DNA from 3 places in the Massilia sp. Soil_C_3 genome. Region 3 is predicted to be linked to each of the others. Evidence: predicted binding sites of a transcription regulator. Region 3 holds the regulator's gene; each other region holds the start of a gene.
The links. The regulator LexA, encoded in region 3, represses DNA repair genes until DNA is damaged. The targets are predictions, from matches to a motif close to ACTGTATNNNNATACAGT.
Positions count from the first base shown of each region.

Region 1: AC3A6F_RS18285 (ATP-dependent helicase) is a predicted target of LexA. The motif match lies at 7,443-7,460, and genes of this name have one in related genera.
Region 2: AC3A6F_RS13500 (putative DNA modification/repair radical SAM protein) is a predicted target of LexA. The motif match lies at 5,807-5,824, and genes of this name have one in related genera.

Region 1 is NZ_JBDGJG010000008.1:251,767-261,337, forward strand. Features, by position in the region: gene AC3A6F_RS18260 (response regulator) at 1-1,094, shown strand, start outside; gene AC3A6F_RS18265 (protein-glutamate O-methyltransferase CheR) at 1,102-1,944, shown strand; gene glpD (glycerol-3-phosphate dehydrogenase) at 1,948-3,489, opposite strand; gene AC3A6F_RS18275 (phosphohydrolase) at 3,613-4,251, shown strand; gene AC3A6F_RS18280 (SIR2 family NAD-dependent protein deacylase) at 4,244-5,059, shown strand; gene AC3A6F_RS18285 (ATP-dependent helicase) at 5,327-7,420, opposite strand; gene AC3A6F_RS18290 (hypothetical protein) at 7,808-8,026, opposite strand; gene AC3A6F_RS18295 (hypothetical protein) at 8,223-8,393, shown strand; gene AC3A6F_RS18300 (chromate transporter) at 8,455-9,081, shown strand; gene AC3A6F_RS18305 (chromate transporter) at 9,078-9,571, shown strand, end outside.
Region 2 is NZ_JBDGJG010000006.1:125,468-135,038, reverse strand. Features, by position in the region: gene AC3A6F_RS13530 (YqhG/Tai3 family protein) at 1-38, shown strand, start outside; gene AC3A6F_RS13525 (DUF6064 family protein) at 47-715, opposite strand; gene AC3A6F_RS13520 (aldo/keto reductase) at 712-1,641, opposite strand; tRNA gene AC3A6F_RS13515 (tRNA-Gly) at 1,733-1,806, opposite strand; gene AC3A6F_RS13510 (TraB/GumN family protein) at 1,875-2,870, opposite strand; gene AC3A6F_RS13505 (UdgX family uracil-DNA binding protein) at 3,018-4,568, opposite strand; gene AC3A6F_RS13500 (putative DNA modification/repair radical SAM protein) at 4,565-5,794, opposite strand; gene AC3A6F_RS13495 (tetratricopeptide repeat protein) at 5,899-7,470, opposite strand; gene AC3A6F_RS13490 (putative bifunctional diguanylate cyclase/phosphodiesterase) at 7,477-9,571, opposite strand, start outside.
Region 3 is NZ_JBDGJG010000016.1:11,984-21,554, forward strand. Features, by position in the region: gene AC3A6F_RS24925 (DUF47 domain-containing protein) at 1-246, opposite strand, end outside; gene AC3A6F_RS24930 (replicative DNA helicase) at 317-1,714, opposite strand; gene rplI (50S ribosomal protein L9) at 1,824-2,276, opposite strand; gene rpsR (30S ribosomal protein S18) at 2,308-2,598, opposite strand; gene priB (primosomal replication protein N) at 2,628-2,918, opposite strand; gene rpsF (30S ribosomal protein S6) at 2,964-3,362, opposite strand; gene lexA (transcriptional repressor LexA) at 3,646-4,275, shown strand; gene AC3A6F_RS24960 (tetratricopeptide repeat protein) at 4,409-5,125, opposite strand; gene AC3A6F_RS24965 (cystathionine gamma-synthase family protein) at 5,246-6,487, opposite strand; gene purF (amidophosphoribosyltransferase) at 6,491-8,017, opposite strand; gene AC3A6F_RS24975 (CvpA family protein) at 8,081-8,569, opposite strand; gene AC3A6F_RS24980 (SPOR domain-containing protein) at 8,585-9,556, opposite strand.

The sequences.
Region 1 (9,571 bases), on a different contig from region 3:
TCAAGGCGATCGTGACCCACCGCGGCGATTCCACGTTGTCGCTGGCGCGCGACTACCTGCCGTCGGCGATCCTGCTCGACATCGACCTGCCCGACATCGACGGCTTTACGGTGCTCGACCGCCTGAAGCGCGACCCGAGCACGCGCCACATCCCGGTGCACGTGATGTCCTCCCTGCGCGAACGCGAGCGCGCGCTGCGCCAGGGCGCGATCTCGTACATCAACAAGCCGGTCGAACGCGAACAGCTGAAGGAAGAATTCAAGCGCATCCAGAAATTCCTGATGGGCGGCAAGCGCAGCCTGCTGGTGGTCGAGGACGATCCGGCCCAGCGCGATTCGATCGTCTCCCTGATCGGCAATAACGACATCCACATGGTCACCGTCGACAATGGCGCCGCCGCGCTCGACGCCCTGCAATCGTCGCATTTCGACTGCATGGTGCTGGACCTGACCCTGCCCGACATCTCGGGCTTCGACCTGCTCGACCAGATCGGCCGCAACGAACGCCTGCGCGACCTGCCGATCGTGATCTACACTGCCCAGGAGCTGAACCGCAAGGAAGTCACGAAGCTCAAGCGCTTTGCCAAGACCATCGTGATCAAGGATGCGCGCTCGCCCGAACGCCTGCTGGATGAGACGGCGCTGTTCCTGCACCGTTCGCAGGCCAGCCTGCCCGAGACCCAGCGGCGCATGCTGGAAGAGATCCACGCCCTCGACTCGGGCCTGGCCGGCCGCAAGGTGCTGATCGTCGACGATGACCTGCGCAACATCTTCGCCCTCTCCACGCTGCTGGAGCGCCAGCAGATGCAGGTGCTGTTCGCCGAGAACGGCCGCGACGGCATCGAGGTGCTGGAGAAGGATCCCGGCATCGAGATCGTCCTGATGGACATCATGATGCCCGAGATGGACGGCTACGACACGATGCGGGCCATCCGCCGCATCCCCAAATTCCGCTCGCTGCCGATCATCACCCTGACCGCGAAGGCGATGAAGGGCGACCGCGACAAGTGCATCGCGGCCGGCGCCTCGGACTACATCACCAAGCCGGTCGACGTGGCGCAGCTGCTGTCGATGATGCGTGTTTGGCTGCACTGAGGCACCAGTGAATGCCTTGACTGGTGTGCCGGTCGATACCGGCCTGGCGGAGCTCGAGATCGAGCTGCTGCTCGAAGCGCTGTACCAGCGCTTTGGTTTCGACTACCGCAGCCACGAGCGCGCCATCCTGCGCCGCCGGCTGCAGGAGCTGGCGCGGCTGCACGCCCTGCCGAACCTGTCCCGGCTGCAGGAACAGGTGCTGCATGCGCCCGGCGCGGCGCTGGGCGTGGTACGCGCACTGGCGGTGCAGCCGGCGTCCCTGTTCGACCGGCCCGACTGGGCGCGGCGCCAGCGCAGGGCGCTGGCCGACAGCCTGCGTCCGACCGCGCTGCCCAAGGTCTGGCTGCCCGAGGTGGCCGGCGTGGGCGAGGCCTGGACCCTGGCCGTGCTGCTGGCCGAGGAAAAGCTGTACGGACGCACCGAGGTGTTCGCGACCCTGTCCAGCGACGAACTGCTGTTCGAGGCGCGCGAGGCGACGCTGCCGGCAACGATGCTGGCCGAGGCCCAGGACGGCTACGAGGCGAGCGGCGGCACGGGCCGGCTGGCCGATTACTTCGAGGTCAGCGACGGCCGCGCGCGCCTCTTGCCGCGGCTGCGCGAGCGCATCACCTGGCTGCAGTACTGCCTGGTGACGGACGGCTCGTTCAACGAGTTCCACGCGATCGTCTGCTCCCGCGCCCTGCCCGACTTCGGCCCGGTGCTGCGCCAGCGGGTGCTGCGCCTGTTCAGGGACAGCCTGGCCTTGTTCGGGGTGCTCGGGATCGACCGCGAGCTGGTGGCGGGCGATGCGGCGGCGGCCGATTACCAACCCTTGTTCGAGGATGGGGCCTGGTACAAGCGGGTGCGCTGAGTTTCACACGATGGCCGTGGCCGAACGTTCGGCGGCCATCCATGCATCGATCCCACTCGCCACGCCCGGCCGCAGGTGCAGGCCCAGCTTGGTGCGGCGCCACAGCACGTCGGCTGCGCTGCGGGCCCACTCGTGCCGCATCAGGTAGCGCAGCTCGGCCTCGTAAAGCCCCGGGGCCACCTCCGTGCCCAGGTCGGCCAGCGCCTGGCAGTCTCCCAGCAGGACGTCCACCCGCGTGCCATAGGCGCGCGCATAGCGCAGCGCCAGCGGCTTGGGCAGCCAGGCAACACGCCGCTGCAGCGTCGCCACCCATCGGTCGAATTCCAGCACGCCGCGGCTGTCGGGCTGCGGCCCGAACAGGTCGCCGCCCGGCAGCACGGCCTGCGCCGTCCAGGCCCCCGTCGGCGCCTTGCCCAGCAGCGGCGCGATCCAGTCGACGGCTTCCTCGGCCAGCTTGCGGTAGGTGGTGATCTTGCCGCCGAAGACGGACAGCAGCGGCGGGCCGCCAGCGTCGCGTTCCAGAAAATAGTCGCGGGTGATCGCCGCCGGGTTGCCGGCATCGTCTTCCAGCAGCGGACGCACGCCCGAATAACTCCACACCACGTCGCCGGGCGCCAGCTGGCGCTTGAAGTAGCGGTTGGCCAGCGCGCACAGGTAGCGCGTCTCGCCCTCGCCGATCGCCACCGCGCCGGGGTCGCCCGCGAAGTCGACGTCGGTGGTGCCGACCAGGGTGAACGCTCCTTCATAGGGGATCGCGAACACGACCCGCCCGTCCGCATGCTGGAACAGGTAGGCGCAGCTGTGCTCGAACAGGCGCGGCACGACGATATGGCTGCCCTTGATCAGGCGCAGCGCGCGGTGCGGCGCCTCCTGGTTGGCGCGTCCGGCGAAGCGGGCCGCCCAGGGGCCGGCGGCGTTGACCAGGCCACGCGCGCGCACGGTCAGCGACGCACCATCCTGGTCGATGCGCGCCTCCCAGTGCGCGCCGCGCCGCACCACGTCTTCGCAGACCGCATGGGTCAGCACCCGCGCACCGTGCTCGTGCGCATCGAGGGCGTTGAGCACCACCAGCCGTGCGTCGTCGACCCAGCCGTCGGAATAGGCAAAGGCGCGCGTAAACTCGGGCTTGAGCGGCGCGCCGGCGCGGTGGCCGGCCAGCTCGATCGCGCTGGACGCGGGCAGAAAGGCGCGGGGCGCCAGGCGGTCGTAGAGGAACAGGCCGGCGCGGATCAGCCAGGCCGGCCGCTGCCCTGCTACCTGTGGCATCACGAAGCGCAGCGGACGCATGATGTGTGGCGCGCTCCTAAGCAGGGTCTCGCGCTCGGCCAGCGCCTTGCGCACCAGGCCGAATTCGCGGTATTCGAGATAGCGCAAGCCGCCATGGATCAGCTTGCTGGAGGCGGACGAGGTATGCGCGCCAAGGTCGTCCTTTTCGCAAAGCACCACCGACAGGCCGCGCCCGGCCGCGTCGCGCGCGATGCCGGCGCCATTGATGCCGCCGCCGACCACCAGCAGGTCGCAATCGATCGTCGTGTCCGCTCCCATCGCTTCCCCTTCATCGCCACATGGTCCCTGCGCATCCGATCCACTTTACGCGGGCGCGCAGGCCCTGCGTACGCCTGGGTCAATTATGCGGAGAATGGACGGGTCGGTGTGTAAAATCGCCACATGTCCATCCCGTCCACGCCAGACCGGACCCGCGCCTGGGTCCGCATGCCATCCGGCCGCCGCCTCGACCTGCTCGACCCCACACCCTTCGACTGGGACGACGCCGACCTGGCGCTCGGCCTGGCCCGCACCTACCGCTGGGGCGGCCACTCGGCCTGGCCGCTGCCGCTGTCGGTGGCCCAGCACTCGATCGCGGTGATGCTGCTGCGCCGCGCCGCGGCGCCGGCCATCACGCCGCTGGAAGAATTGCGCGAACTGCTGCACGACGCTGAGGAAGGCCTGCTCGGCTTCGATGCGATCTCCGTCATCAAGCCGTTCCTGGGCGACGCCTTCCGCGCGCTGACCAGGCGCCTGGAACATATGGTCTTCCTGCGCTACGGCCTGCCGGCCTGGGATGCGCGCGGCCACGCGGCGCACAAGCGCGCAGATCGCCTGGCCGCGGCCACCGAGGCCGTGCATGTGGCCGGCTGGTCGCGCGAGGAAGTGCGGCGCACCCTCAAGATCCGGGCCGAGGTGCTGGCCGAGGACCCGCTTGCCGCCCATTACGATTGCCGGCCGTGGGAGCCGTGGGCGCCAGGCGTGGCCTGCGAGCGCTTCCTGGCCGAGCTCGAGCGGCTGAAAGCGAGCGACCATGGATGAGATTGCCCGCGCCTGCAAACTGCTGAGGGAAGCCGACGGCCTGTTGATCGCTGCCGGCGCCGGCATCGGCGTCGATTCGGGTCTGCCCGATTTTCGCGGCAATGCCGGCTTCTGGAAAGCCTATCCGCCACTGGGCGAACGCGGCCTGCCGTTTCGCGAGATGGCCAATTCGGCCAGTTTCGAACGCGATCCGCAGCTGGCCTGGGGCTTCTATGGCCACCGGCTCGACCTGTACCGGCGCACGCGTCCGCATGCGGGCTTCGCGATCCTGCGCGCACTGGGCGAACGCATGCGGCATGGCAGCTTCGTCTTCACGAGCAATGTCGACGGCCAGTTCCAGCGCGCCGGTTTTGCGGATGACCGGATCGCCGAATACCATGGCACGATCCACCAGCTGCAATGCACCCGTCCCTGTCGCGACCTCACCTGGCCAGCGGACGACGTCGAACCCGAGGTCGACCTGGCCCGCTGCGCGCTGCTGTCGCCACTGCCGGCCTGCCCGCACTGCGGCGCCCTGGCCCGTCCCAACATCCTGATGTTCAACGACGTCGCCTGGGTCGACCTCACCAGCGAGGCCCAGCTCGAGCGGCTCGCGCAGTGGCGCGCTGGAGTCACGCGCCTGGCCGTGATCGAACTCGGCGCCGGCACCGACCTGCCTTCGGTGCGCCGCTTCACCGAGTCGCAGCGGGTGCACGCGATCCGCATCAATCCGCGCGAACACCGGATCGTGCGCGGGGTCGGAATTTCCATGAGAGCGCTCGCCGCTCTGCAGGCGATCGCTCGGGAAATGGAAATTGTGATGAAGTAATATTGAACACTAAGTGGCTGATTTTATTCAGCCTTTTGGACTATCCACAAGAAATGTGGATAAGTGTGTGGAAAAGCGCCACTTGACAAGCCGCAAGCGCAGTATCGATGCGGGTTTCAACAAAATGCCCGTTCTGAAGGCAAAAAAAACCTCCCATAAAATCAGTCACTTGCACGTGCACTACTTCTACGCATCCATGTCACATGCGGCAAACTCCTACAAATGTGGGGCACGGGGGATAAGTCGCCAACGTGCGTCCATCTGTCGTCATTTCCACGCGTTTCGGGCCCGGTCGCGCACCATCATGCGGATACTGTCGGGCATCGGCGTGCGCAGCTCGCGCTTGTCGGCGCTGAGCCAGGCGCATTCTTCGAAATGCTTGAGCATGACCGGGGTGATAAAGCGCGATCGCGCCGCATACACGTGTCGATCGCCCATGCTCGACTGCTGCTTGATGAAGAAGCGGTTCGGCACCACCAGGTGGAGGTTTTCACGCGCGCGCGTCATGGCCACGTAGAGCAGGCGCCGCTCTTCCTCGATGTCTTCCTGGCTGCCGGTCGCCATGTCCGACGGAATGCAGCCGTCGACGACGTTCAGAACGTGCACCGAATTCCATTCTTGCCCCTTGCTCGAGTGGATGGTGGACAGGATCACGTAGTCTTCGTCGAGCAGCGGCGCGCCGGCGCGGTCGCTGGTGGCCTCCGGCGGGTCGAGCGTGATCTCGGCCAGGAAGCTCTCGCGGTTGCCATAGCCGCCGGACAGCGCCACCAGCTGGTCGAGGTCGGCCGCACGCACCTGCGCATCGTCGCGCAGGCGCTCCAGGTGCGGCTGGTACCACGCGCGCGCCAGCTCGAGGTCCATCGGCCAGGAGAGGCCCGGCGTGCGCAGGCGTCGGTACAACGCGCAGAACGCTTGCCAGTCGGCCTTGCAGCGCGCCGGCACCGCGAAGGCCTCCAGCGCCGCCGCCGCGTCGTTACTCGTACCGGCCGCATCGACCAGGCGGGTGGCGGTTGCCTGGCCGATGCCGGGAATCAGCTGCAGCGCGCGATACCCCGCCAGGCGTCCGCTCGGATTCTGGGCGAAGCGCAACACGGCCAGCACGTCCTTGATGTGGGCCGCTTCCAGGAATTTCAGGCCGCCGAACTTGACGAAGGGGATGTTGCGGCGCATGAGCTCGAGCTCGAGCGCGGCGCTGTGGCTGGCGGCGCGAAACAGCACCGCCTGGCTCTTGAGCGGCGTGCCGGTTTCGCGCTGTTCGAGGATGCGGTTGCAGACCCAGCGCGCCTGCTCGGCTTCGTCGGGGATCAGCACCAGCTGCGGCTTGATGCTCGAGACCTTGTCGGTCCACAGGGTCTTGGCGTGGCGCTCGAGCGCGGCGCCGATCACGGCGTTCGACGCGTCCAGGATCGGCTGCGTGGAGCGGTAGTTGCGCTCGAGCGTGATCAGCTGCGCCGGCTGCGAGAACTGGCCGGCGAAGTCGAGGATATTGCGCACGGTGGCGCCGCGAAAGCCATAGATCGATTGCGCATCGTCGCCCACCACCATCACGCCGCGGCCATCGGGCTTCATGCCGGTGACGATGGCCGCCTGCAGGCGGTTGGTGTCCTGGTATTCGTCGACCAGCACGTGGTCGAACAGTGCGCCGAGCTCCATCCCCAGCACCGGGTCGGCAGCCATCTCGGCCCAGAACAGCAGCAGGTCGTCGTAGTCGAGCACGTTCTGCTCCTGCTTGGCGTCGACGTAGGCGCCGAACAGGGTCTTGAGCTGGGCTTCCCACTCGCTGCACCAGGGGAAGAACGCCTGCAGCACGTCGTCCAGCGGCTCACGGCCGTTGACCACGCGCGAATAGATCGACAGGCAGGTGCCTTTCAGCGGAAAGCGTTTTTCCAGCTGGCTCAGGCCGATCTCGTGACGCACCATGCCCATCAGGTCTTCGGAGTCGCCGCGGTCGTGGATCGTGAACTGATCGTCCAGCCCGATGCGGCCGGCGAACTCGCGCAGCAGGCGCGCGCCAATGCTGTGGAACGTGCCGGCCCAGGGCAGCGTGACCTGCGCCTGGCTCCCCTTGAGCCCGAACAGGCGGTGCAGCACGCCGCCGGCGCGCTGCGTCATTTCGGTGGCGGCGCGACGCGAAAACGTGAGCAGCAGGATGCGCTGCGGATCGGCGCCCGACTGGATCAGGCGCGCCACCCGGTGGGCCAGTGTATTGGTCTTGCCGGAACCGGCGCCGGCCACCACCAATAATGGGCGAGGCGCGTCAAGCCCGACATCGTGCTCGACCGCCGCCCGCTGCTCGGGGTTCAGGCTGGCGAACGGGTCGTCGGTAGACGAGGTGGCAATCGGATCGGCGACGGCGGACATGGGCGGATTCTGGAAATGCCATACTGTACATTTATCCAGTCCCGGGCCGCAAGCAGAAAATGCGGCCGCCGCAGGGTGCGATCAATGCGCTGTCAACGAGTTGTCAAGAATGACATCAGCTATGACCTGAGCAATCGCCGCCAAGTCTCGGAAATTCAAGGCGTTTTTTGGATATCCACAAAGTCTGTGAATAAGTATGTGGAAAAGCGGGGGCTTGACACGCTGGACGCGGCCTCCCGTGCGGGTTTCAACAATTTGCCTATTGGGAAGGCAATCTCGTTTCCGCCGAAAATCAAGGGTTTACAAGATTTATCCCCGACCGACACAGTATGCACCACAAATAAATCTTGCGGCAACATTGTGGGCAACCGGGAGCACCGGTCCCGCTCAGGCAAGCACACGGCGGCGTTCCGGGTCGAGCAGTACGCGCTCGATCACGTGCGGGCGCACGCCATGTGCCTTGAGATACTCGAGCGCCGGCATGGTGCCGCATTCGCCCAGGGTGGCGATGCCGCGCGCCACGATGTCGCGCTGGCCGGTGTTATGCCTGAGCTCGGAAGATCCGGAGAGGCGTTGATTGATATCCTGGGCACGGTAAGGGCTCATGGCGCTGGTCTCCGGTGGGTTATGTCACTGACGCACCACGAGTATTGACGATTGCAGTATGAAGTCAATGTCAAATCTGTATCAATACGCGAAAACCTTTTCCATGGCAGATGTCGGCGTCCTTCCGCCTGCGCTGCGCCACCCGGCCGCCATCCTGCCTACAATCGGTCCCAACACACCAATCATCAGGATTTCCATGAGCACCCAACCCGACCTGAATCCCGGCGACGACGCCGCTCCCGGCACCCCTGGCGCCGGCGAGGACATCTGCGACGCCTGCGCCGGCCGCGGCACACTGGCCGACGGCAAGCCGTGCCCGCAGTGCGGCGGCACCGGCCGCGTGATGGAAGGCATCGGCGGCGGCTGAGCGCCTATCCAGCGCGGGTAGTGCGTGGACACGGCGCGGGCCATGCGGCGATAATTGCCGGATGAGCGCCTCACCCCTGCCTTTGCCCCCTTCCCCGCCGCAGTCCGTACCTTTTGCGGCGCCGGTCGAACCCGATCGTCCCCGGCCGAGTTCGCTGACCGACCTGTTCGTCTCATTCACACTGATCGCCCTGCAGGGCTTCGGCGGTGTGCTGGCCGTGATCCAGCAGCAAGTCGTCGAGCGCAAGCGCTGGATGAGCAATGAGGAATTCATCGAAGAGTGGTCAGTGGCCCAGATCATGCCGGGCCCCAACGTCTGCAACCTGGCCATGATGATCGGCACACGCCACTTCGGCCTGGCCGGCGCCATGAGCGCCCTGGCCGGCATCCTCACCGTGCCGCTGATCCTGGTGCTGTGCCTGGCCCTGGTGTATGCGCAGTTCGCCACCCAACCCCAGCTGCAGGGCGCCCTGCGCGGCATGGCCGCCGTCGCCGCCGGCCTGATCGCCGCCACCGGCCTGCGCATGTCGGTCGCGCTGTCCAATAACGTGATCCCGCTCGCGGCCTGCATCGCGATCGCCGCCACCGGCTTCGTGCTGCTGGCCTGGATCCGCGTGCCGCTGGCGGCCGTGATCGGCCTGCTCGGCGGCCTCGGCTGCGTGCTGGCCTGGCGCCGGCTCAAGCCATGAACGCGCCAGCCCTGGTGTTCGGCTGGCACGACTGGCTGAACCTGTTCGTCCATTTCCTGATGCTGTCCATGATGTCGCTCGGCGGCGCGATCTCGACCACCTCCGAGATGCAGCGCTACCTGGTCGAGCGCCAGGGCTGGCTCAGCCAGACCCAGTTCGCCGACTCGGTGGCCCTGGCCCAATCGTCGCCCGGGCCGAATGTGCTGTTCGTGGCACTGCTGGGCTGGAACGTGGGACTCAATTCCGGCAGCGTGACGGCCGCGCTCTACGGCGTCGCGATCTCCATGATCGGCATCATGCTGCCCTCCACCGTATTCACTTATCAGGTGGCGCAGTGGGCGCAGCGCAACCGCGAACTGCGCGCCGTGCGCGCTTTCAAGCAAGGCATGGCGCCGCTGGTGATCGCCATGCTGCTGTCGACCGCCTGGCTGCTGGCTACCGGCGGCGGCAAGGGCGGCGAACACATGGACAACTGGCCCCTGTGGCTGCT
Region 2 (9,571 bases), on a different contig from region 3:
AGCTGCTCAAGCGCAAACTACCCGCCGGCGACGACTAACATCAGGCTCAATGTGTTGGCGAATGCCTGGAATGTCTGAAGAGCAAGCCGGCTGCGACAGCCAGGATGGCGAATGTCGGCAACAGCCAGGCATAACCGACGCGCAGCTCCATCAGGGTCGCCCCGCTCACCGCGCACCAGGCCAGCGGAATCAGCCAATGGAGCGGGTGGGCGCGGCATGCCAGCAGCGCGCCCAGCGTGGCGACGGCGGTTGGGTCGGGCGCAATGCCGAACACTTCAGCGTGGTTCCAACCACGTCCACTACCCAGCGCCAGCAGCGGATACCCGAGCACTGCCAGGCCGGAGAGGCCCAGCGCCACCTGCTTTTGCGTACCTGCCGGCGCCGCGCCGTGCGACCGCAGCGCCATGAAGCACAACATCACGGACTGCACGCCGAAGGCGAGCGCGAACCAAGGGCCGGCGGTATTGATGTCCGCATAGCGTTCCAGGTGATACGCCCAACCCACCCAGCCCCAGGCCATGGCCAGCACCAGCAGCGCGATGCGGGAGGTGTGGGCGCCAGGGCGCGCGATGCAGCCAATGACGATCAGGCCGGCCGCCAGCGCCAGCAGGTGCGCAGGCCAGACCGCCTCGTTGTACAGGGCGATAAGCCGGTAGTAGCTGCGTTGCGAGAACATCAAAAAGTCCGACAGCGTATACGTCCACCACTCGCTCATGCCAGCCTTTCGGCATCCTGGGCGATGCGCTTGCGCAGGGCCTCGTCGGGCATCCGGCCGGCGCCGGCCAGCAGGTTCTCGCGCACGTGGGCCACGCTCGAGGTGGCTGGGATCGCGCAGGTGACGGCAGGGTGGGACACGATGAACTTCAACAGCGCCTGGGCCCAGGTGGTGCAGCCGATGTCCGCAGCCCAGCCGGGCAAGGGCTTGCCGGCCAGCGCCTGCGTCAAATCTCCCTGGCGGAACGGTCGGTTGACGATCACGCCGATGCGGCGCTCGCGCGCCAGCGGCAGGATGCGCTGTTCGACCTCGCGATCAAGGGCGTTGTACGAGATTTGTACGAAGTCAATGGGGTATGACGCCATGATCTTCTCGATCTCGCCATGACGCCGGCCTTCGGACGTCGTGATGCCGACATAGCGCAGCCGCCCTTCCTTCTTCATCGCCAGCAGGGTCTTGAGGTGCTCTTCCCACGACAGCAGATTATGCACCTGCAGCAGGTCGAAGCGTGGCACGCGCCACAGTTTTCGGGAAGTCTCGATCTGCTGCACGCCGCGGGCGCCGCCGCTGATCCAGACCTTGTCGGCCGAGAACAAGGCCGGCGGCTTGATGGCTTGCACGGCTTCGCCGATCACATCCTGGGCCGAGCCGTACATCGGAGACGAGTCGATCATCCGGCCGCCGCCGGCGAGGAACTGGCGCATCACCTCCTGGCATTCCTTGCGGGCCTGCGGATCGCGGCCGACGTTGAAGGTGATCCAGCTGCCCAGGCCGATGACGGGGATCTGTTCACCGGACGAGGGGATCGGGCGGGTGAGCAGTGTCGCCGGGGCTGGCGCGGCGTGCAGCGCTGGCAGGGCCAGGCTGCCGGATACGGCAAGCAACGATTGCAGCAGGTGGCGGCGTGAAGGCGAATCGGGAATCATGCGAAGGGTTCCTTGCTCGGCGAGACGAGGGAACTCGGAGGATATCGCGATTGGAGACGGGATGGCGCTGTTCAGCTACGGGAACAGCGACTGGAGCGGGTGAAGGGAATCGAACCCTCGTATGAAGCTTGGGAAGCTGCCGTTCTACCATTGAACTACACCCGCGTTGCCAGCATTCTACGCGCGTTTGGGACAGTTTGACAATTTCCCGTCCCTCCCGCGCCTGCCCAGGATCAATCCGGCTGCTCGACCGTATACCCTTTCGCCGCCAGCGCCGCGATCACCCCTTTCGGATTGAAGATATCCTCGATCTTCAGCACGGCGAAGGTCGAGGCATTGGCCGCGAGCGCCTTCTCGGCCGAAGCAATCCACATCGCCTCCGCACGTACCTTCATGTTCTTGAATTCGGGCTCGGCATCGAATGCCGCGCTGTTCATCAGGGCGCCGAAGCAGGCCTCTTCACGCGTGGCGAAGTCCAGCTTGCGCATTTCATCCACATCGCCCTTGGCCCATGCATTGGCGCGCCGGCTGGCGGCCTCGATGTCCTGCTCCAGCGTGGCCATCGTGCGCGCCAGGCAGGCAGCATCGCCCAGGGTCGACTTCTTGAAGTTCTTGAGCACCGTGCGCGCATTGTCCGTCGGCAGCTGGAAGGTCGACGAGGTCTCCTTCAGCTTTGCCTTCTTGACCAGGTCCAGCAGCGGCTTGCGTACCGTGTAGCTGTCGACCAGGCCCGCCTGCTTGCGCGCGGCGTTCGACAACACCTCCGCCGCGAAGATCGGGCGCTCGCGCTCGACGTCGTCGTTCTCGGGCAGGTACTTGGCTTTGAGCGCGGTCCAGCGCGCGTAGTCTTCGGCCGGCATCACGTCGCGCAAGGTTGCGCCATCCGGATTCTTGCGCACCCCGATCATGCTCGGCAGGAGCGTGATCGACTTGAAGAAGCCTGGTTTCGCCGAGGCGCTTGGCGCCGACAGGTATTCCTGCGAATTCCGGATGACGTTCTCGACCTCATGCGAGCGCCACTGCATGTCCTTCGGCACCGGCCCGTACATGCCGAATACCCACAAGACGTGCTCGCCCTTCGACACTTTCCACATGCCCGGGCCGGGTCGCTGGGCCACGACATGGATCTGCTCCGGCGCCGGCTCGGCGGCGGTCTCAAGCGCATCGACGGCGGCCTGCGCCGGGGCAGCCACATCTTCCGATTGCGCCCAGGCGGGAGCGGTCAGCATGCATATGCAGAAAGCAGGTACGGCGAGCTTGTTCATGAAATCTTCCGGTGACGAGAATCGCCAGATCTTACGCCAATGGCATCGTTGGCGAACCCGCTGTAACACGGCTGTTTCAATTACATGAGCGGCGCATATCGTGCATATATGTCAGCCTTCCGGCGGCTCCGGCACATCGGGCCGGTCCAGCAATTCCTGCGCCAGCTTCAAGCCTTCGACCATCACCGAAAACGCCTCGTGCTTGGACGCTTCGTCCGGCACGCGCAGCACGTACGACGGGTGGTAGATCGTCACCACCCAGCTGTCGCCATGGCGCACCGGCCGGCCCAGCTTGTCCTTCAGCGTCACGCTCCCGGTCTGCAGCACCGACTTGAGCGCGGTCGCGCCCATCGCCACGATGACCTTGGGCTTGCGCGTGGCGATCTCTTTCTCGAGCCAGTAGTGGCAGGCCTCGATCTCCTTCTGCGCTGGCGTCTTGTGCAGGCGCCGCTTGCCGCGCGGCTCCCACTTGAAATGCTTGACGGCGTTGGTGATGTAGACGCCCTGACGCTCCACGCCGGCCTGCTCGAACACGCGGTCGAGCAGCTTGCCGGCCGGGCCGACAAAGGGCTGGCCGGCCAGGTCTTCCTGGTCGCCCGGCTGTTCGCCGACGAGCATGATTCTTGAATGTTTCGGCCCTTCGCCGCCAACCGCCTGGGTCGCGTGTTCCCACAGCTCGCAGCGCCGGCACTCGTCCAGCTTCGACGGCTGTTGGCGCTCGGGCTGCGCCTTTTCGGCCTCGATCGGGATCGTGCGGCCGCTGCGCTTCCCTACCGCCTCGACCTGGCCGATGCGGCGCGCGCCAAGGCCGGCCTGGCTCACCAGGGACGGCACCAGCGCGCCTTCCGGCAGGTTCTTCCAGAAGCGCGAAGGAATATGGCTGTTCATCACCTGCGTGTTCAGGCGCGCCGGGTTGAAGATGCTGCGGTAATAGGTCAGCCAAAGCGCCTCGCCGGCGTCATCCAGGTCGGCCGCGCTCGACATCAGGGGGCCGGTATGGTGCAGGGTGGCGCCATCCCACAGCACGCTGGCGTCGGGCGTGGCGATCATCCAGGTCACCTTGCCCATGCGTGCGACGAAGTGTTCGGCCACCTGCGGCAAGACGTCGTGGGCGGGTTCGAACCAGGCCACGAAATGGGGCGCGCCGGCCTCCATCGGCCGTTCGCGGAATCGGATGTAAGCGTGCATATCGTGTACCTCGCGCCGCACCGCCTTGACCATCGTGTGCAGCCGCTGCCCGTCCGGATCGGCGGGCGACTGCACGTCGTGCTCGCCCTGCTGCCAGCGCCAGATTACCCGGTACAGGAAGGCCCAGCGGTCATGGTCGCGAAAGCAGGCGGCGGTCTGCAGCGTCTCCATCAGGGAGCGCGGGACTTGTGGCCTCGGCGTTGTTGCGTTCGAAGGCTCCTGCACATCTGCTTGTGCCTGAGACGACAGGAGATCGCCTCCATGATGCGCGGCTTCGCCCGGCGCCGGCGCACCCGAGAACAGGTCGGCGCCCGGTGCGCCCCAGGTGATGGCCTGGGGCGGCACACCGGCGCGCAGCAGTTCGCGCGCCACCGCGCGCCATGCGGTAAAGCCGTCCACCAGCAGCGGCTGGCCCGCGCGCACGCTCGCTACCGCGGTCGCGGCCAGGGCGGCGGCGCTGGCGTCCAGGTTCATGCCGCCTGCAATTCGGGCCACAGATTCATCTGCTGCGGCGCATCGGCCATATGCTTGCGCAGCAGGTCGGAACTGGTCGCGCCCTGTGCCGGCTTGTAGTCGGCGGTGACGACGAAGGGGGCGAGCTTCTTGAGGCTGCAGCGCAGGCGAGACAGATCTTCCCAGCGGATGCGGCGCAGGCGGCGCAGCTCGACGATGCGCTTGGCGTTGCGCAGGCCGATGCCGGGAATGCGCGGGATCAGCGATGCATCCACCCGGTTCAGGTCCATCGGGAAGTGCTCGCGATTGCTCAGGGCCCAGGCCAGCTTGGGGTCGACGTCCAGCGCCAGGTTGCCCGTCTGCGGCATCAGTTCGCCGGCCGTGAAGCCGTAGCCGCGCAACAGAAAGTCCGCCTGGTACAGGCGGTGCTCGCGCAGCAGCGGCGGCGGCGCCAGCGGCACGCTGCCGGGGCTTTGCGGGATCGGGCTGAAGGCCGAGTAGTACACGCGCTTGAGTTTATAGCTGCCGTACAGCGTCTCGGCCGTGTTCAGGATGGTGTGGTCGTCGCTGGCGTCGGCGCCGACGATCATCTGCGTGCTCTGGCCGGCCGGCGCGAAGGCCGGCGCCTTCGGCTCCTCGGCTTTTTCGTCCAGCTTGCGGCGAATGGAACCCATCGCCAGCTTGATCGTGTGGACGCTTTTTTCGGGCGCGAGGCGGGTCACGCTGTCGTGGGTCGGCAGCTCGATGTTCACCGACAGGCGGTCGGCCCAGCGACCCGCTTCCTGGATCAGCAATGGATCGGCGTCGGGGATCGTCTTGAGATGGATGTAGCCGCGGAACTGGTGCACCTCGCGCAACTGGCGCGCCACCGCGACCAGCTGCTCCATCGTGTAGTCGGCCGACTGGATGATGCCCGAGCTGAGGAACAAGCCGTCGATGTAGTTGCGCAGGTAAAAATCCTGGGTCAGCTTGACCACTTCGTCGACTGCGAAGCGCGCCCGCGGCACGTTCGAGGTGCGCCGGTTGATGCAGTACTGGCAGTCGTAGATGCAGAAATTGGTGAGCAGGATCTTGAGCAGCGAGACGCAGCGGCCGTCCGGCGTATAGCTGTGGCAGATGCCCATGCCGGTGGTGGCGCCCAGGCCGTCCTTGCCCTCGGAGCCGCGCTTGGGCGCACCGCTGCTGGCGCAGGATGCGTCGTACTTGGCCGCGTCGGCCAGGATTTCGAGCTTGTCGTTGAGTTCCATCGCGCAGGCGTGACTGTATGGGCATACAGTATAACGCGGCGTGCATACGCACACGGTGCGCTGGCGCAGCCGTGCGAACCTGCCGGCGGTTCAAATGCGGTGCGTCAAACCGAAATCAAGCGTTCCGCCTGGGACAACTGTTGCGCTTCCATCCTGCTCGCGACCTTCGCCAGGTAGGCGCTGGCCGGCGCCACGCCGGCGCCGCCGGCCCGGTGCAGCCAGGCATAGGCCTCGACCAGGTCGCGCTGGGCGCCCTGCCCCGCCGCATACATCACGCCGAGGTTGAACTGGGCCCGCGCATGGCCCTGGCGCGCGGCGCACAGGTACCAGAAATGGGCCGCCTCGTAGTCGCGCTCCACGCCCTTGCCGCAGTCGTAGCGCAGCCCCAGCTCGAACTGCGCCAGCGCGTGCTTGTGGTCGGCCGCCTTGTGGAACCAGTCGGTCGCCTCGAACGGGTCTCCAGTCTCCAGCCGGTCGAGCAGCGCGCCGACCATGTACTGGGCCGGCGCGTAATCCTGACCGGCCGCGCGCCGGTACCAGGCCAGCGCCTGCGCGCTGTCCTGTTCGACGCCGTTGCCGCTCTCATAGCGCAGGCCCAGGTCGAACTGGGCCCGCAGGTGTCCCTGCTCGGCCGCCTTGCGATACCACTCGGTCGCCTGGGCCGGATCCTGCTCGACCCCGTTGCCGGCATCGAGCAGCTGTCCCAGCTGGTACTGGGCCGCCGGCAGTCCCTGCTCGGCCGCGCGCCGGTACCAGGCGGCCGCCTGCGCCGCGTCAACCGCCACGCCCTGCCCGTGCTCATAACGCATGCCGAGGCTGTTCTGGGCGCCGGCATGGCCCTGGTTTCCGGCGCGCCGGTACCACGCCAGGGCCAGCGCCTCGTCGCGCGCCACGCCGTGGCCCGTGTCATAGATAAGCGCGAGATTGAACTGCGAGCTGGCATGCCCCTGCTCGCCGGCGCGGGTGTACCACAGGATCGCCTGCCGGCTGTCCTGCTCGACGTCCTGGCCCTTGTCGTAGCGCAGGCCGAGATTGAACTGGGCCGGCGCATGGCCCTGCTCCGCCGCCTTGCGCATCCAGGCCAGCGCTTCGCGCGTGTCGCGCGCCACGCCCTGGCCGGCGTCGTAGCGCAGGCCCAGGTTGTACTGCGAGCGCATATAGCCCTGCTCGGCGGCACGCCGGTACCAGTGCAGCGCCGCTTCCTGGTCCTGGGCCACGCCCTTGCCGGTCTCGAACATCATGCCCAGGTTGTGCTGCGCGCCAGGCTCGCCCTGGTCGGCCGCCTGGCTGAACCAGTGCAGCGCCTGGCCCACATCGCTGGCCACGCCGAGGCCCTTCGCATACAGCCAGCCCAGGTTGTACTGGGCCGGCGCGTAACCCTGCTCGGCCGCGCGCCCATACCAGTGGGCCGCCTGGCCGAAGTCCTGCTCGACGCCCTGGCCCTTCTGGAGCATCACGCCGAGGTTGTACTGGGCCTGGGCCAGGTTCGATGCCGCCGCCATCCGGTACCAGGCCACCGCCAACTCGTCGCTCCTGGGCACGCCCTGGCCGCTCACATACATGAAGCCCAGGCGGTGCTGGGCCTGGGCCAGGCCGCGCTCGGCCTGCCCTTTCACTCGGAGAAATTCAGCGCTATACGTCGGCGTGGCGCTCGATTGCAGCGTGGCGTCGAGCATGGTCGGTCAGGCCTGCACCGCGCGCAGGGCGCCGCCCGACTGGGTGCGCAGCGCGGCCATGAAGTCCTGCAGCGAGATCGGGCGATAGAACAGATAGCCCTGCATCGTCAGGCAGCCGTTGGCGCGCAGGTAGCGCGCCTGCTCCTCGGTCTCGACGCCTTCGGCGATCAGGTTCAGGCCCAGGCCGCGCGCGATCGAGATGATCGCCAGGATCACCGGATAGTGGCCGTCTTCCTGGTGGATCTCCTTGACGAAGGACTGGTCGATCTTGACAGTGTGGATCGGGAAGCGGTGCAGGTAGGACAAGGACGAGTAGCCGGTGCCGAAGTCGTCGATCGCGATCGACACGCCCAACTGGCACAGCTTGTTGAGCTGTTCGATCGCATACTGCGGATTGCGGATGCAGATGTTCTCGGTGATCTCCACCTCGATCTGCTGCGGCGAGATGCCGTAGCGCGCCAGCGCGCCGCGCATCTTCTCGAAGAAATCGCCACGGTCCAGGTATTGCGGCGACAGATTGAGCGAAAGACGAATGTCGCTGCCGCCAATCGCATTCCACTGCAGCATGTCGCGGCACAGCGCGCCGATCATCCAGTCCGAGATCGGCAGCATCAGGCCGTTCTCTTCGGCGAACGGCAGGAACTCGCCGGCCGACAGGCGCCCGCGCGTCGGATGGTTCCAGCGCATCAGGGCTTCGGCGCCGGTGATGCGGCCGGTCATGGCGTCGATCTGCGGCTGATAGAACATCTCCAGCTCGTCGTGCTCGAGCGCGCGGCGCAGCGCCTGCTCGAGCGCGATCTTCTGGTGCGATACCTCGAGCATCGAGTCGTGGTAGAAGCTGTGGCCGTTCTTGCCCAGCGCCTTGACCTGGTACATCGCAATGTCGGCGTGGCGCAGCAGTTCGTCGATCGATTCGCCGTCCTTCGGATAGATCGCGATGCCGATCGAGGCCGAGATGTGCACCTCGTGGCCGTCCAGGTCGAACGGTTCCTGCAGCACCTCCAGGAATTTATCCGCCACCATGCGCGCGTCGTCGCGGTCGCGCAGCTCGGGCAGCACGATGGTGAATTCGTCGCCGCCCTGGCGCGCCAGCGTGTCGCCCTTGCGCAGGCATTCCTTCAGGCGGCCGGCCGCCTGCTGCAGCAATTCGTCGCCCTTCACGTGGCCCAGCGTGTCGTTCACCAGCTTGAAGCGATCGAGGTCGATGAACATCACAGCGAGCTCGGTCTGCTTGCGCTTGGCCTGGATCACGGCCAGGCCGAGGCGATCCTTGAACAGGATGCGGTTCGGCAGGTCGGTCAGGATGTCGTGGTAGGCCTGGTAGGAGATGACTTCTTCGGCGCGCTTGCGGTCGGTGATGTCGCGCGCCACGCCATAGGTGCCGAAGAATTCGAGCTTCTTGACTTCCTGGTCCGGCACGTGCATGCCGATCGCGTTGAGCGAGATCGTCATCAGGGTGGTGTTGAAGGTGCGGTCATGGCCATTGCCGCCACGGCACTTCAGGCGCAGTTCGACGTTGCGCGAGGCGCGCTCGTCGACGCGGCGTTCGTTGAACACGTAGCGCGCGCGCTCCAGGTCTTCCTCGTGCACCAGGATCGAGTAATGCTGGCCGATCAGCTCTTCGCGGGTGTAGCCCAGCAGCTGGTAGGCGCGGTCGTTGACGAAGGTGAAGCGGCCCTCGTGGTTCAGCGTATAGATGATGTCCGGCGACGAGTCCACCAGATAGCGGTACATCTTCTCGGAGTTCTCGAGCTGGTTCGCGATGCGCGCATTGTCGAGGGTCAGGCGACGGCGCTGCAGCGCATTGCTCACGGTGGAGAGCAGCTCCTCGCGGCTGTAGGGCTTGCGCAGGTAGCTGTAGGCGCCGCGCTTGAGCGCGCCGATCGCGGCGTCGATGCCGATCTCGCCGCTCATCACGATGACGTCGGCGTCGATGCCCCTTACGTTGATGAAGTCCATGATCTCGTGGCCGCCGATGTCGGGCAGGCGCAGGTCGAGCAGGACGAGGTCGAAGTGCTGGCGGGACAGCTGGGCCAGGGCTTCGGTCCCCGACGGCGCGGTGACCAGGCGGTAGCCGCGGCCCTGCAGCAGTTCGTACAGC
Region 3 (9,571 bases):
GATCAGCTTGTGGATGTCGTCGCGGTCGAGCGGGGTGATGAAGGTCTTGTGCAGCAGGTCGACCGTGGCGTAGGTAATCTTGTCGGCCTGCTTCTCGATGGTCTCGACCGCGTGGGTACGGGTTTCCAAGTCATCGAAGTTGGTCATCAGGCCAACCATCTCGTGCGCACCCTTCACGCACAAGGCCGCGTGTTGGTTGAACAGTTCAAAGAAATTGCCCTCTTTGGGCAGGAAACGTCCAAACATTATTTTTCTCCGTGGAGTTCTCTCTGGGTCATGCCGCCGTCGTGGACAGATGACGACACTGAATATCGGTTTAATCGCCCTGATAAACGGCGAGGTTACCGCTGTAGTTGCCAAATTTGGTGTATTGGCCAATCCAGGTGAGGCGAATCGCCCCAATCGGACCGTTACGCTGCTTGCCGATGATGATCTCGGCAGTGCCCTTGTCGGGCGAATCCGGGTTGTAGACTTCGTCGCGGTACAGGAAGATGATCACATCCGCATCCTGTTCGATAGCGCCGGATTCGCGCAAGTCGGACATCACGGGACGTTTATTGGGGCGTTGTTCCAGCGAGCGGTTCAGCTGCGACAACGCGATCACGGGGCACTGCAGCTCTTTGGCCAGGCCTTTCAGCGAGCGCGAGATCTCGGAGATCTCGGACGCGCGGTTGTCGCCCGGCTTCGAACCCTGCATCAGCTGCAGGTAGTCGACGATGATGAGCCCGAGCTTGCCGCACTGGCGCGCCAGGCGGCGCGCGCGCGCGCGCATCTCGATCGGGTTCAATGCGGGGGTTTCATCGATGTACAGCTGCGCATCGTTCATCTTCTGGATGGCGTGCGTCAGGCGCGGCCAGTCCTCGTCGTTCAGTCGGCCGGTACGCAGGCGGTGCTGGTCGAGCTGGCCGACCGAGCCGAGCATACGCATGGCCAGCTGGGTGCCGCCCATCTCCATCGAGAACACGGCGACCGGCAGGCCGGCCTCGATCGCGACGTTCTCGCCGATGTTCACCGAAAACGCGGTCTTGCCCATCGACGGACGGCCGGCGACGATGACGAGGTCGCCCGGCTGCAGGCCGGAAGTCATGCGGTCGAGGTCGATGAAGCCGGTCGGCACGCCGGTGATCTCGCCCTGGTTCTCGCGCGAGTACAGTTCGTCGATGCGCTCGACCACCTGGGTCAGCAGCGGTTGCACCGCCAGCCAGCCCTGGGCGCCGCGAGCCCCCTGCTCGGCGATGGCGAAGATCTGCGATTCCGCTTCGTCGAGCATCTGCTTGACTTCCTTGCCCTGCGGATTGAACGCATTGCCGGAAATCTCGTCGGCGACGGTGATCAGCTGGCGCAGGATGCCGCGGTCGCGCACGATCTCGGCGTAGCGGCGGATATTGGCGGCCGACGGCGTGTTCTGCGCCATCGCGTTCAGGTATTGCAGGCCACCCACCTCCTCGGCCTTGCCGAGCTGGTTGCAGGCTTCATAGACCGTGATCACGTCGGCCGGCTTGCCGGCGTTGATCAGGCGGACCATCTGTTCGAAGATGATGCGGTGATCGTAACGGTAGAAGTCTTCCGCATGCATGAAGTCGGCGATGCGGTCCCAGGCGGCATTATCGCGCAGCAGGCCGCCGATGACGGACTGCTCTGCTTCGATGGAATGCGGGGGGATGCGCAGGGCTTCGATCTGCGGGTCTGAGGGTGCTGCGTTCATGGGCGGCATTATACCTTCTCCTGTCACACGGCTGTCATAATTGGTGAGTTTCAAAAGCAAAAAAGCCGGGAGAACCCGGCTTTTTTGTGTACTGCTTTTACTTCAGTTCAGCATTCGCTTAGGCAGCTTCGCCCACGACAGCGATGGTGATTTCCGACACGACGTCGGTGTGCAGTGCGACTGCAATCGGGAATTCGCCGGTGGTCTTCAGCGGGCCGGTCGGCAGGCGAACGGCAGCTTTTTCGACCGGGAAGCCTTGCTTGGTCAGCGCTTCAGCGATGTCAGCGTTGGTGACCGAACCGAACAGACGGCCGTCGACGCCGGCCTTCTGGCCGATGGTGACGGTCAGGCCGCTCAGCTTGTCGCCTTGGGCTTGGGCGGCTGCCAGTTTCTCGGCGGCTGCTTTTTCCAGTTCGGCGCGCTTGGCTTCGAACTCGGCGACGGCGCCGGCGGTAGCGCGGCGGGCCATCTTTTGTGGGATCAGGAAGTTACGTGCGTAACCGTCCTTGACTTTGACGACGTCGCCCAGGTTGCCGACGTTGAGAACTTTTTCCAACAGAATGATTTGCATGTTTTATCTCCAGGATAGCTGACGTAACCGATTAACCGTGGTGCAGGTCGGTGTACGGCAGCAGCGCCAGGTAGCGGGCGCGCTTGATGGCGGTGTCGACCTGACGCTGGTAGTGCGCCTTGGTGCCGGTCAGACGTGCTGGCATGATCTTGCCGTTTTCCTGGACGAAGTCCTTCAGGGTGTCGACGTCTTTGTAGTCAACCTGCTCAACACCAGCGGCGGTGAAGCGGCAGAATTTCTTGCGCTTGAACAGCGGGTTCTGCTGTTTGCGCTTGAGTTTTTCTTTAGCTTTGTTTTTGTCGAACTTTTTACCGAATGCCATTTGAGGCTCCTGTATATCTAAATTGCCGGTTAAGCGGCACTGAAATCAATGATGTGAAACACCAGGGCTTTGCTGTTGCGATTTTTTCGTGCAAGGAATCCATTGAAGCGGTAGCTGGCGCCGAGCTCGGCGCTGCCGAACCTGCCCGAAATCTCGCCCGCGGCGAACGCGGGGACTTCGAACTCGACCAGGCGATCGACCCCCGCCTCTCGCTGATGCGAACTGTGCATCAGGACGGCTGAAACGATCGGCACGCCGGCCGGGGTGTAGCGCAGGACATCACGCTCGGCGATGGTCGCCACGAGCTGGAACTGATTCACCCGGTTCTTCTACTACTTGCTTGTTACGAATTCCTGGAAAAAATCTTAGGCAGCGGCAGCGGCTGGAGCAGCAGCTGCAGGAGCAGCGGCTTCTGCACGGTGGCTCTTGGCTGCGTCTTCGCGCTGCACCGATTTCATCATCGGCGACGGTGCGGTTTCTGCTTTCTTCATCTTGACGGTCAGATGACGCAGAACGGCATCATTGAACTTGAATGCGGTTTCCAGCTCGACCAGGGTCTCGTTGTCGCATTCGATGTTCAGGCAGATGTAGTGTGCTTTTGGCAGCTTCTGGATCTGGTAAGCCATTTGACGGCGGCCCCAGTCTTCGACGCGATGGATGTTACCGCCGCGGCTGGTCACCGTGGTCTTGTAACGCTCGATCATCGCCGGGACTTGCTCGCTCTGGTCCGGGTGGACGATAAAAACGATTTCATAATGACGCATGCATTACTCCTTGAGGACGTTTTACATAAATGCCCACCTCGGCGTCAAGACGAGTGTGGGAAGGGAACAGCCAGCTAGTATAGCGTGAAATGGGCAAAATGGGAACCTGGCTGTCAAGCGCCTGATCCTGGCGCCACTGTCACTCGACAATTACCCTTGCACGAAGCGTATTTTTTGTGTTGCGCGCGCTTTTTTTGCGCTTTTTCGTGTATATCCCTTGCGTATAGCAGAATACTGTACAAAAATACAGTCTATCTCTACTAACCCGTTTCGCAAGATATTTATGCTCAAGCTCACTGCAAGGCAAGAACAGATCCTTAACCTGATCAAGGAAGCGATCGAGAACACGGGTTTCCCTCCGACCCGGGCCGAAATCGCGGCCGAACTGGGCTTCCGCTCGGCCAATGCGGCCGAAGAACACCTGCAAGCCCTGGCGCGCAAGGGCGCGATCGAGATTTCGCCGGGCACCTCGCGCGGCATCCGCCTGGTCGGCGCCAGCGTCGAGCAAATTCCGATGCCGCCGCCTTCCCTGATGTCGCTGCCGCTGGTCGGCCGCGTTGCTGCGGGCAATCCGATCCTGGCGCAAGAACACGTCGAAGCCACCTATAACGTCGACACCGCCATGTTCGCGGCGCGGCCCGACTTTTTGCTCAAGGTAAAAGGCTGGTCGATGCGCGACGCCGGCATCATGGATGGCGACTTCTTGGCGGTCAAGAAGATCGACAGCGCCAAGAACGGCCAGATCGTCGTCGCCCGCCTGGGCGAAGAAGTCACCGTCAAACGCTACCGCAAGACGGGCGACCTGGTCGAACTGCTGCCCGAGAACCCCGACTTCAAGATCATCGAAGTCACGCCCGACGAAGAGTTCGCGCTCGAGGGGCTGGCGGTGGGGTTGATGCGTAGCTGGAACTGATTCAGCCGTCGATCCGTCGTTCCCGCGAAGGCGGAAACCCCAGTTTGCATGAGTCGCCGCCACAATAAGCGATCGTGACGGTGCTGAGGGCTTGGGTTCCCGCCTTCGCGGGAACGACGTTTATAGGCAGTCTTTACTGCTTGGCCTTGTTGACCACCGCATTGTGCTGGTCGACAAACGCTTCGGTCGCGCTGCGCCATGCGGCGAAATCGGCCAATACCATCTTCGAATTGACTTTCGCTCCCTCGGCGATGTTCTGGCGCACCTGTTCCAGGTAGGCGGTCGATGCTTCGGTTTCCTGCTTGTTCATCAGCTTGGCGATATCGGGCGGGATGCGCTTGGTCAGCGGCGATTGCGTGTTCAGGTTGGTCACCATCTTGTTGTAGCAATCCTGCCAGCCGGTCACCGCCTTGTTCACGCGCTCGATCTCGTCATTCACCTTCGACACCGGCGGGATGCGCGGCGACGGGCAGCGGTACTCGCCGGCCTGCAACTCGGCGCCATCGTAGCCCTTGATCCAGTAATCGATCTCGGCGCGGCGTTCGACGCGCTGCTGCATGATCACGAGCGAATCGGCGGCGACCTTGTTGCCCTTGGCGGCCGACTTTTCAAACAATTCCTTTGCCTTGGCCTCGTCGACCGCGCCGGCCTCGCCATACCAGTACATCTGGCCCAGCTGCTGCTGGGCTTGTGGGTTGCCGGCATTGGCCAGCTTGGTGTACAGCTTGAGCGCACCCGCAAAGTCTTTTTTCTCGAACAGGGCATTGGCATCCTCGAGTTCGCCGGCGAAGGCGACGCCACCGGTTGCGAACAACGCCGCGAGGGACAGGCAGGACAGGAATCGTTTCATGGGCATACCGTAAGGCTGGGCTGGTAAAAGTCCATGATAGCCGTGTTTTACGGCTGGGCTCAACCGCAAAAATGACAGGGCCGGCAATTGCCGGCCCTGTCAGGACAGTTTTACTCCGCTTTACGCATCCAGCGCCTGGCGGAAGTCGCCGACCAGGTCATCGGTGTCCTCGATGCCCACCGACACCCGGATCAAGCCTTCCGCAATGCCCATGCTGGCGCGCCGCTCGGGGCCCATCTCGAAGAAGATCGTGTGCGCCACCGGAATCACGAGCGTCCGGTTGTCGCCCAGGTTCGAGGCCGGGATCGCCAGTTTAAGGCGATTCAGGTAGTCGAACGGGTCGATGTCTTCTTTCAGCTCGAAGCTCAACAGCGAGCCGCCGGAGCGGAACAGCGCATCGACGATCGCGTGCTGCGGGTGCGAAGCCAGGCCCGGGTAATGCACGGCAGCGACGCGCTCGTCGGCCTCGAGCATCGTCGCCAGCGCCAGTGCATTGGCGCAGGTGCGCTCCATGCGCAGGGCCAGCGTCTCGGCGCCGACCGCGATGTGGTGCGCCGCTTCCGGCCCCAGCGCGGCGCCGAAGTCGCGCAGCGCCTTGGCCCGCAGCTGGGCCATGCCTTGCGCACCTGGCGCCTGCTTTCTGAAGTTCTGGGCGATGTTCGGATACGCGGCCCAGTCGAAGAGGCCCGTGTCGGTCAGCGCGCCGCCCAGTGCGATGCCGTGACCGCCGATCGACTTGGTCAGCGAATTGACCACCAGCCCGGCATGCACGTCTTTCGGACGGAACAGCCAGGGCGTGGTCATCGTGTTGTCGACCACGTACAGGATGCCGCGCGCACGGCACAGTTCGCCGATACGGGCCAGGTCCGCCACCTGCGTGCGCGGATTGGCGATGGTCTCGACGAATACCAGGCGGGTGTTCGGCTGCAAGGCCGCTTCGACCTGGGCCACGTCGGTAGCGTCGACGAAACCTACATCGACGCCCTGCCCCGCCACCGTCTGCCACAGGCTGTTGGTGTTCCCGAACAGGAAGCTCGACGACACGATGTGGTCGCCGGCTTTCAACAATGCCTGGAACAGCGCGCCGATCGCCGCCATGCCGGTGCCGAAGCACAGGGTGGCGACGCCGTCTTCCATCTTGCTGATCTTGTCTTCCAGGGCCGACACCGTCGGGTTGCCCTGGCGGCCGTAGCGAAAGCCCGGCTCCTTGCCCTGGAACACCGACGCCAACTGGCGCGCGTCGGCATAGCCGAAGGCGACCGAGGTGTGCACCGGCTTGTGCAGCGAACCCTGCTCGATCGTCTTGCGGCGATCGTTGTGCAGGATGGTGGTGGTGAAGCCGTAGCGCTTGTTATCCGACATGGCTTACTCGGCGGCCACCGGCGGGTTCAGGTTGAGCTGGGTTCGCACCTTGTCCTCGTTGCCGTCCTTGCTCGACGGGGCGTGGCGCGCCGATTCCTGGCGATCCAGATACTCCGGGGTCACGTCGCCGGTGACGTAGACGCCGTCGAAGCACGAGGCCTCGAAGTTCTTGAGCTCGGGATTGACGTCCGAGATCGCACGCTTCAATGCGTCGACGTCCTGGTACACCACGCGGTCGGCCGTGATCTCGCGGCACACTTCTTCCGTCGTGCGGCCGTGGGCGATCAGTTCGTCGCGGGTGGGCATGTCGATGCCGTACACGTTCGGGTACAGCACCGGTGGCGCGGCCGAAGCGAAGAACACCTTGCGGGCGCCGGCTTCGCGCGCCATCTGCACGATTTCGCGGCTGGTGGTGCCGCGCACGATCGAATCGTCGACCAGCAGCACGTTCTTGTCCTTGAACTCGGAGCTGATCGCGTTCAGTTTCTGGCGCACCGATTTCTTGCGCATGCCCTGGCCCGGCATGATGAAGGTGCGGCCGATGTAGCGGTTCTTGATGAAGCCTTCGCGGTATTCGACGCCCAGTTTCAAGGCCAGCTGGATCGCGGCCGGACGCGAGGAATCGGGGATCGGCATCACCACGTCGATCTCGTCGACCGGGATTTCGCGGCTGACCTTGTCGGCCAGGTATTCACCCATGCGCAGGCGCGTGGCATACACCGAGGCGCCGTCAATCACGGAATCGGGACGCGCCAGGTAGACGAATTCGAAGGCGCACGGGTTGAGCGATGGATTTTCGGCGCACTGGCGCTCGTGCAGCTGGTTGTTTTCGTCGATGAAGACCGCCTCACCCGGCGCGATGTCGCGCACGAAGCGAAAGCCCAGGCCTTCCAGGGCGACCGATTCGCTGGCCACCAGGTATTCATTGCCCTGCTCGGTCTCATTGATGCCCAGGCACAGTGGACGGATGCCGAACGGGTCACGGAAGGCCAGCAGGCCGTGGCCGGCGATCTGCGCCACCACGGCGTAGGCGCCGCGCACGCGGCGGTGCACGGCGGCGACCGCCTTGAACACGGCGTCGGCGTCGAGCGAGTAGCCGTCGGCCGCTTCCTGGATTTCGTGCGCCAGCACGTTGAGCAACACTTCGGAGTCGGAATCGGTGTTGATGTGGCGGCGGTCGTTGCGGAACAGCTCGTCCTTCAGCACTGCCTGGTTGGTCAGGTTGCCGTTGTGGGCCAGCGTGATGCCGAACGGTGCGTTGACGTAGAACGGCTGCGCCTCTTCTTCGCTCGACGAACCGGCGGTCGGGTAGCGGCAGTGGCCGATACCGGTATTGCCCTGCAGCGAACGCATATTACGGGTGCGGAACACGTCCCGGACCAGGCCATTGGCCTTGAACATCGAGAACATGCTGCTGTGATTGGTCGCGATACCCGCCGCGTCCTGGCCGCGGTGCTGCAGCAGCAGCAATGCGTCATACAGCAACTGGTTGACGGGAGAGTGAGAGACGACGCCGACGATGCCACACATGGTGTGCTCCTAAAAGCTTGAGTGCTTGATTACAGAAAAAGTTCTACGACTGAGGAATGCTGGTCAAAAATTCACGTGCTGCGCCATGGCAGCGGGCAGGAAGGGCTTGACGGTACGGGCGCCGGTCTCGGCGATCGGCGACAACAGGGCCTCTTGCCAGAATGCCTGCTTAGGGATGTCCGTCATCCCACACAATATGACGCCGGCCAGCACGATTACAATGCCGCGCGCCAATCCAAACAAGCCGCCAAGGCCGCGGTCCGCAAGCGAGAGGCCGGTGGCTTCCACCAGGGCCCCGATCGCCAGCGATAGCAGGCCCATCAGGATACGCACGCCAAGGAACAGCGCGATGAAGGCCACGATCAAGCGCGCCGTGTCGCCGGGAATTACTTCCGGCAGCAAGGGCGCGAGCCCGGCGCCATAGGCATTGGCCACCACGAAGGCGACGATCCAGCCCACCAGCGACAGGATTTCCTTGACCAGGCCGCGCAAGGTGCTGATGACAACGGAGGCGATCAGCACGAACAGCACCAAGTAATCGAAAATCGTCACGCTTTTAGGACAAGGTCAGAGCGGCACCATGGTGCCGGACAGGCCGATGCCGCCCAGCTTGGCGCGCGTTTTCTCGGCTTCTTCCTTGCTGAACGGACCGATCCGCACACGGATCAGTTCGCCAGACTTCTGGGTGAACGATGCGATGCCGGCGCCGCGCAGGCGGTCCTGCAATTCCGTGACCTTTTCCTGGCTGCCCAGGGCGGCGACCTGCACCACGAAGCGCGGCGCCGGGCCTTGCGGCTTTTGCGGCTCGGCCGGCTTGCCTTCGAGGATGGCAATGGCGCGCGCGGCGTCGTCCTTTGGCGCGGGCTTGGCGACCTGCTCGGCCTTCGGATGCGTCTCGGCCGGTTTCTTCGCTGGCTCGGGTTTCTTCTCGGGCGTCGGCTCCCGTTTGGGTTCCGGCTTGGCTTCGGGCTTCGGTTCTGGCTTGGGCTTGACTGGTTCGGGCTTCGGCTCCGGTTTCGGCGGCTCGGCCGGTTCCAGCATGCGCATCGGCGGCGGATCGCCGGCTACAGGGGCCGTCACGGGTGCGCTACTTGCTCGGGCACTGGCCGCAGGGGCCGAGGCCGTGGGACCGGCGGCCGGTGGCGCGGAGTCTGGCTCGACGATCTCTTCGTCGCTGTCGACGCTGGCCATTGGTGCCACCTGCTCGGACGGCACGGGCAGCGGGGCTGCCTTGTCCTTGTCCGGGATGTGGATGGCGATGTCGGTGGCGAGCGGCTTGGGTTCGGAATCGAGCAGCATCGGCAGCGCGACGACGGCCGCCAGGACCAGCGCGATGGCGCCGACCAGGCGGCGGCGGGCGCGCTTCTTCTCGGGCAGGATCGGGTCGCCACGGCTGCTGCGGCGGCCCGCCTCGCCTGCGGAGCTTGCGCGCTTGGAACGGGCGCGCTCGGTATAGGCGGAATCGTCGTCCTTGACGAAGTGCCCACTGTCCTGGACAGTTTCTTGCTTGTTTTTATTGCCGAACGAGAACAAGCCCATGTGGTTCAGGTAATA